Regions from separate parts of the Amycolatopsis sp. NPDC058986 genome, predicted to be linked through region 1. Evidence: riboswitches for the same ligand, from Rfam matches in the RefSeq annotation. Region 1 holds a riboswitch; the other holds the start of a gene.
What was found. A riboswitch is a leader RNA that binds a small molecule or an ion and turns the genes downstream of it on or off. The one in region 1 is predicted to bind S-adenosylhomocysteine.
Positions count from the first base shown of each region.

Region 2: it holds a riboswitch for S-adenosylhomocysteine, as region 1 does, so the genes downstream of both, metH (methionine synthase) here and ahcY (adenosylhomocysteinase) in region 1, are expected to answer to the same signal.

Region 1 is NZ_JBHYJW010000001.1:146,356-149,758, forward strand. Features, by position in the region: gene ahcY (adenosylhomocysteinase) at 28-1,488, opposite strand; S-adenosyl-L-homocysteine riboswitch at 1,614-1,691, opposite strand; gene ACFW0G_RS00700 (BPL-N domain-containing protein) at 1,723-2,472, opposite strand; gene ACFW0G_RS00705 (hypothetical protein) at 2,543-3,205, opposite strand; gene ACFW0G_RS00710 (diiron oxygenase) at 3,260-3,403, opposite strand, start outside.
Region 2 is NZ_JBHYJW010000012.1:122,133-125,535, forward strand. Features, by position in the region: gene ACFW0G_RS14015 (FBP domain-containing protein) at 1-282, opposite strand, end outside; gene ACFW0G_RS14020 (TetR/AcrR family transcriptional regulator) at 353-922, shown strand; gene ACFW0G_RS14025 (hypothetical protein) at 926-1,384, opposite strand; S-adenosyl-L-homocysteine riboswitch at 1,631-1,708, shown strand; gene metH (methionine synthase) at 1,723-3,403, shown strand, end outside.

The sequences.
Region 1 (3,403 bases):
CCGGCGCGGCGTTCGGCGCAATCTCGCTCAGTACCGGTAGTGCTCCAGTTTGTAAGGGCCTTCGACGTCGACGCCGATGTAGTCGGCCTGTTCCTTGGTGAGCTTGGTCAGCTTCACGCCGAGCGCGTCGAGGTGCAGCCGCGCGACCTTCTCGTCGAGCTGCTTCGGCAGCCGGTGCACCTCGGTGCTGTACTGACCCGGCTTGCTGAACAGCTCGATCTGCGCGATCGCCTGGTTGGTGAAGGAGTTCGACATCACGAACGACGGGTGCCCGGTGGCGTTGCCGAGGTTCATCAGCCTGCCCTCGGACAGCACGATGATCGCGTGCCCGTCGGCGAACCGCCATTCGTGCACCTGCGGCTTGATCTCGGTCTTGGTGATGCCCGGGATCTTCGCCAGCCCCGCCATGTCGATCTCGTTGTCGAAGTGGCCGACGTTGGCGACGATCGCGTTGTGCTTCATCCGGGCCAGCTGGCCTGCCATGATGATGTTGAAGTTGCCGGTGGTGGTGATGAAGATGTCACCGCGTTCGAGGACGTCGTCCAGCTCGACGACGTCGAGGCCGTCCATGGACGCCTGGAGCGCGCAGATCGGGTCGATCTCGGTGACGGCGACGCGCGCGCCCTGGCCGCGCAACGCCTCCACCGCGCCCTTGCCGACATCGCCGTAGCCGCACACGACCACCTGCTTGCCGCCGATCATCACGTCGGTGGCGCGGTTGAGCCCGTCGACGAGTGAGTGCCGGATCCCGTACTTGTTGTCGAACTTGGACTTCGTGACCGAGTCGTTGACGTTCATCGCGGGGAAGAGGAGCTCGCCGTCGCGCGCCAGCTTGTAGAGCCGCTTGACGCCGTTGGTGGTTTCCTCGGTGACACCGCGGATGTCGGCGGCCATGCGGGTGAACCGCTGCCCGTCGGCGGCCAGGCTTTCGGCCAGCGTGCGCAGGATGATCCGGTACTCCTCGGGTTCGTCGTCGGCGGGTTGGGGCACGGCGCCCGCCGCCTCGAACTCGACTCCCTTGTGGACCAGCAGCGTCGCGTCACCGCCGTCGTCGAGGATCATGTTCGGCGTCTTCCCGCCGGGGAACCGGAAAAGCTGGTCGGTGCACCACCAGTACTCGTCGAGCGTCTCACCCTTCCACGCGAACACGGAAGTCCCTTGTGGACGGTCCGGGGTGCCGTCGCGCCCGACGACGACGGCCGCGGCGGCCTCGTCCTGGGTCGAGAAGATGTTGCAGGAAACCCACCGGACCTCGGCGCCGAGCGCCACCAGTGTCTCGATCAGCACCGCGGTCTGCACCGTCATGTGCAGCGAACCCGCGACACGGGCGCCCTTGAGCGGCTGCGCGGCGGCGTACTCCTCGCGGATGGCCATCAGGCCGGGCATCTCGTGCTCCGCGAGCCGCAGCTGGATCCGGCCCGCCTCGGCCAGCGCCAGATCCGCGACGGCGAAGTCCATTCCGTTGATCTCCCGCAGTTTTTCGCTCATTTCTCGCTCTCTTCTCGGCTGGACAAGGGCAGGAGGAATCAGGGCATTTCCGTGCAGGACGGAAACACCCACTCAGGGGCGGGTCAGTGCTTTTCTTGTCTCGAATGCACGAAGGCGCCTCCTGAGTTCAGGAGGCGCCCTTGGAGTCGTCATCGCGGGCCGAGCGTGGCGGAAAGAATTCCGTCGCAGCGCCTCTCGGCCCGGAAACCAGAGTGGCAAAGCCGCCGGGGAGTGTCAAGCCAGCGTCGTCTCGACCAGATCGCGGCCGAGATCGCTCTCGCCGCTGCCGGGCATCGCGAGCTTCGCCGAGCGGTACCAGGTCGCGTCCGCCTCCGGATGGGGCCCGACCACGCCGACCCGGCCCTTCCCGTGAGCGACGACCACCGCGGCCGGGGTTCCGGTGTCGTAGGTGGCGAGCACGTTCGCGCTCGCGCCAGGGCGCAGCTTGAACTCCGGGCCGTCCTGGAAGTACACCGTCCGGTTCTGGCCGCGCCAGGACACGGTCACCACCGTGTCCTGGGTGGTGCGCACGCTGGCCTTGCGGGAGGCGATGTACTGGTCGGTGTCGCCGGGCAGCAGGTTGAACCCCGGAGTGGCCCCGGCGAGGTAGCCGCCGAGGCAGAAGCCCACGTAGCGGCCGCCGTCGGCGACCCAGCCGCGGATGTCGTCGGCGTAGCGGCGCATCTTCCGCCAGCCGTCGTCCAGGCTGCCCCCGCCGGGCTGGGCGTAGAGGACGGCCTTGTCGAGCGAGGCCCGGGTGAGTGATGTCGCTTCGCCCGGCCCGCAGTACTCGACTCGCAACGGCGTGGTGGTGCCCCGCAGCAACGTCGCGACGGCCTCGGCGCAGCCGTCGCAGGCGGCCGGGCCGCGGTAGACGAGCGCGAGCGGCCGGTCGTCGGACGTGAAGGTGGCGACTCCGGCCCAGCCGAGCCCGCCGGCGGCCACGACGGCGCCGGCACCGATGAGCAGAGTCCGTCTTCGCACGGCCACCTCCACAGGGGACAGTGCGTCAAGGCTAGCCGCGCGGTGGTGAGTCCGTGGTGTGTCGTGACACTCAGGACAGCTTCGGCCACGCCTGCCCGATCAGAGCCGCGACCGCGCCCGCGTCGTGGCGCAGTTTGCCGCTGGACCCGACCACGATCTGCACAGTGAGCCCGCCGCCGCTGCGCTGGCAGCTCATCACGCCTTTGGCGTCCTCCGCGGGTTTCTCACCCGCCCGCGTCGGCTGGTTGTAAATGACGCACACGACGTCGCCGACGCGTTCGAGATCCTGCTGAGGCGCGGCGAGGCCCAGCCGCGCCGCGTCGACGTAGGGCACGAACGGCTCCGGCGAATCGGCCCGGACCGCTTGCAGCAGCACGATTTCTTCGAGTTCGGCGTCGGCGTAGCGCTGGGACACCGCGCCTGCGCCGTGATAGGCGGACGACAGCCGTTCGGCGTTCTTGACCTCATCCGCGTTCTCACCGTCGACCAGGCTCTTGGTCTTGTCGCCGCCGCGCTTGGCCAGCGCGTCCTGATAACGGGACAGGCCGCCGATCGTGTCCGGCGCCTTGAGCGTCATGCCGGAGACGCCCGGGCCGGACAGCCCGATCACGAGCCAGGGAACACCGACCAGGAGCGCGCCGACGACGACACCGGCAAGCGCGACGAGAACTGTGCGGTTGGCTCTGGGGGCAGGGGAAGCGGCGGGCGCGCTGGGGAGGGCAGGTGCGGTCACCCGGGCAGCGTCGCGGATCTCGTCCGGTGCGGTAAGGGCAGTAATGCCGTCAGCTCACAGGAGAAACGCCCCGCGCCAGATCCGTTCGGACCGCCCGCCGATGAGCCCCGCGTCCCGCAGGAACGGCACGATCTTCTCGGCCATCCACCGGCGGGTCTCACGGAAGTGCGGGTTGGCCAGCGCGGCGGCCCGTCCTTC
Region 2 (3,403 bases), on a different contig from region 1:
AACGCCACCGCCCGAATGCGTGGTCAGGCACAGGGAGCAGAGGTTGCTCCGCGCGACCCCGGCGGGCGGGGTGGCCCGGCGCAACGCGACACCGACCAGTCCGTCGCCGGACTCGGTGACCAGGTAGGCGCGGTCCGGCGAGGCGGGGTCCCGCCAGCCGAGGAAGTCCAGGTCGTCCCACGGCCAGGTGGCGAGATCCCGGGGCACGGCCAGCCGCTTCGCCTCGCCCTTGCTGCAGTTGACGAACGACGCGCGGATCTCGCGCTCGGTTACGGGTCTCATACCGGAAAGCTAACTCTTCCTAGGGTGCCTAGGCAAATGGTTTAATACCCTAGGAACGAAAGGGCGACGCATGGCACGCGCTGGGGTGACCGCCGAACGCCTGACCAGGGCGGCGGCGGACCTGGCCGACGAAGTCGGCTTCGAGAACGTGACCGTCTCCGCGCTCGCACGCGGCTTCGGTGTCAAGGACGCGAGCCTGTACTCGCACATCAGGAACGCGCGGGAGTTGAAGACGCGCGTGGCGGCGCTGGCGCTGACCGAACTCGCCGACAAGGCCGCCGACGCGCTGGCGGGGCGGGCGGGGAAGGCGGCGCTTGTGGCGTTCGCGAACGCCTACCGCGACTACGCGAAGAAGCATCCGGGGAGGTACGCCGCGATGCAGTACGACCTCGACGAGAAGTCGGCGGACCCCGCCGCCGCGCGCAGGCATGCCGAGCTGACCCGGGCGATCCTGCGCGGCTACGCGCTTTCCGAGCCCGACCAGACGGACGCGGTGCGGCTGCTGCACAGCACGTTCCACGGCTATGTGAGCTTGGAGCGCGCGGGCGGGTTCCGGCACACCTCGCGCGGGGCGGACGCGTCGTGGGCGCGGGCTCTGGACGCCCTCGACACCGTCCTCGGAAACTGGCCGTCCTCGTAGACCTCAGTGCGTTCGGGCGACAGGCCGGAGGCCACCGTGGGCGCGGACGTACGCGGCGACCCGGACCCGCAGCCCGCGGACGTGCGGCAGGGAGATCGCGAAGGCACGGCCGGGCCGGTACCCGGGATCGGCGCCCGCCTGCCCGCACGGACCGCTGATGTACACGAATTCGTCGTCGACGTCGTACCAGGGCTCCGACCACAGTTCGGTGTCGTTCACCCGGGGATCGTCCTGGGCGGCGCGCGCGTTCCAGTAGTTCGGCGACCGCATCACCTCCGCGAGCGCCATGGCGAACCCGGGGAGGTCGGCCTCCGGCATGGCGAGGCCGTGCCCGCTCCAGACGCGGGGCAGGCGGTATTCGGGATGGGCTTGGTCGGCCTCCGGGGCGCGGCGGAAGGTCACGGCGTTGCCGGCGACCTCGGCGATCCAGGGGTACATCGCCCGGGTGGAGATCACGAACATGGCAGGTTTCACTCCGTTCGGCAGCGGGGGCACGGCGTGAAACTGTCCGCCGGATTTTTCGAGGGGAAATCGGCGGCAGCATCGTCGCTGGAGAAGAAGAGCTACAAGGGTTCCATTCTGCCGTGCCCACGATGGTCGCGGGAAGTACTCCCAGTACTCGGATGATCGCTCCGCGCTCGCCGTGTCGTGGCGCGCGAACAGTGGGAAGGTTGGCGCGCGGCTTGCGTCGCCCACTACCCTGGGTACCGGGCCGAGAGGCGCTGCAACGGGCGAAGGCCCGCCACGCTCGGCTCGCACCATCATCCGCAAGGGCGCCTCCCTGTAACGGGAGGTGGGCTGTGGCCGCGACGGGCGAGACGGCATTGCGGGAGCTGCTGGACCAGCGCGTGGTGGTGCTGGACGGCGCGTGGGGCACGATGCTCCAGAACGCGGGGCTGACCCCGGCCGACTACCGCGGCGACCGGTTCACCGAGCACCCGAAGGACGTCACCGGCGACCCGGACCTGCTCAATCTCACCCGGCCGGACGTGGTCCTCGACGTGCACCGCCAGTATCTCGCCGCGGGCGCGGACGTCACCACCACCAACACCTTCACCGCGACCAGCATCGGCCAGGCCGACTACGGGATGGAATCGCTGGTCCGCGAGATGAACCTGCGCGCCGCCGAGCTGGCCCGCCAGGCCGCGGACGAGTTCGGCGGCCGGTTCGTCGCCGGGTCGATCGGGCCGCTCAACGTCACGCTTTCGCTGTCCCCGAAGGTGGAGGACCCCGCGTACCGGGCGGTGTCGTTCGACGACGTGTACGCCTCGTACGCCGAGCAGATCCAGGCGCTGGCCGACGGCGGTGTCGATCTGCTGCTCGTCGAGACCATCTTCGACACGCTCAACGCGAAGGCGGCGATCGCGGCTGCCCGCGAGGTCGCGCCGCACCTGCCGCTGTGGATCTCCGTGACGATCGTGGACCTGAGCGGCCGCACGCTGTCCGGGCAGACCGTCGAGGCGTTCTGGCGCTCGATCGAGCACGCCGCGCCGCTGGTCGTCGGTGTGAACTGCTCGCTGGGTGCCGAGGAGATGCGGCCGCACATCGCCGAACTGTCCCGGCTCGCGGGCACCTACACCGCCTGTCACCCGAACGCGGGCCTGCCGAACGCGTTCGGCGGCTACGACCAGACCCCGCGGGAGACGGGCAGCCTGCTCGGCGACTTCGCCGCGGCCGGGATGGCGAACATCGTGGGCGGCTGCTGCGGCACCACTCCGGAGCACATCGCCGAGATCGCGAAGGCGGTGCGCGGCGCGGCTCCCCGGCCGGTCCCGGCACCGGCGGCGCGTACCCGGTTCAGCGGTCTCGAACCGTGGGAGATCGGCGACGACACCGGGTTCGCGATGATCGGGGAGCGGACCAACGTCACCGGTTCGGCGCGGTTCCGCAAGCTCATCGAGGCCGGCGATCACCAGGCCGCCGTGGACGTCGCGCTGGAGCAGGTCCGCGGCGGCGCCAACGTGCTCGACGTCAACATGGACGCCGACCTGCTCGACAGCGAGCAGGCGATGACCACGTTCCTGAACCTGATCGCGACCGAGCCCGAGGTGGCCCGGATCCCGATCATGATCGACAGTTCCAAGTGGACGGTCCTGGAAGCCGGGCTCAAATGCGTGCAGGGCAAGGGAATCGTCAACTCGATCAGCCTGAAGGAGGGCGAGGAGCAGTTCCTGGCGCAGGCGCGGCGTATCCGTGACTACGGCGCCGGCGTGGTGGTCATGGCCTTCGACGAGCAGGGCCAGGCCGACACCGCCGACCGCAAGGTGGAGATCTGCGCCCGTGCCTACGATCTGCTCACCCAGCAGGCCGGGTTCGCGGGCGAGGACATCATCTTCGACCCCAACGTGCTCGCGGTCGCCACCGGCATCGCCGAGCACAACGGCTACGCGAAGGCGTTCATCGACGCGCTGCCGCGGATCAAGGAGCGGTGTCCCGGCGCGCACACCAGCGGCGGCATCTCGAACCTGTCGTTCTCCTTCC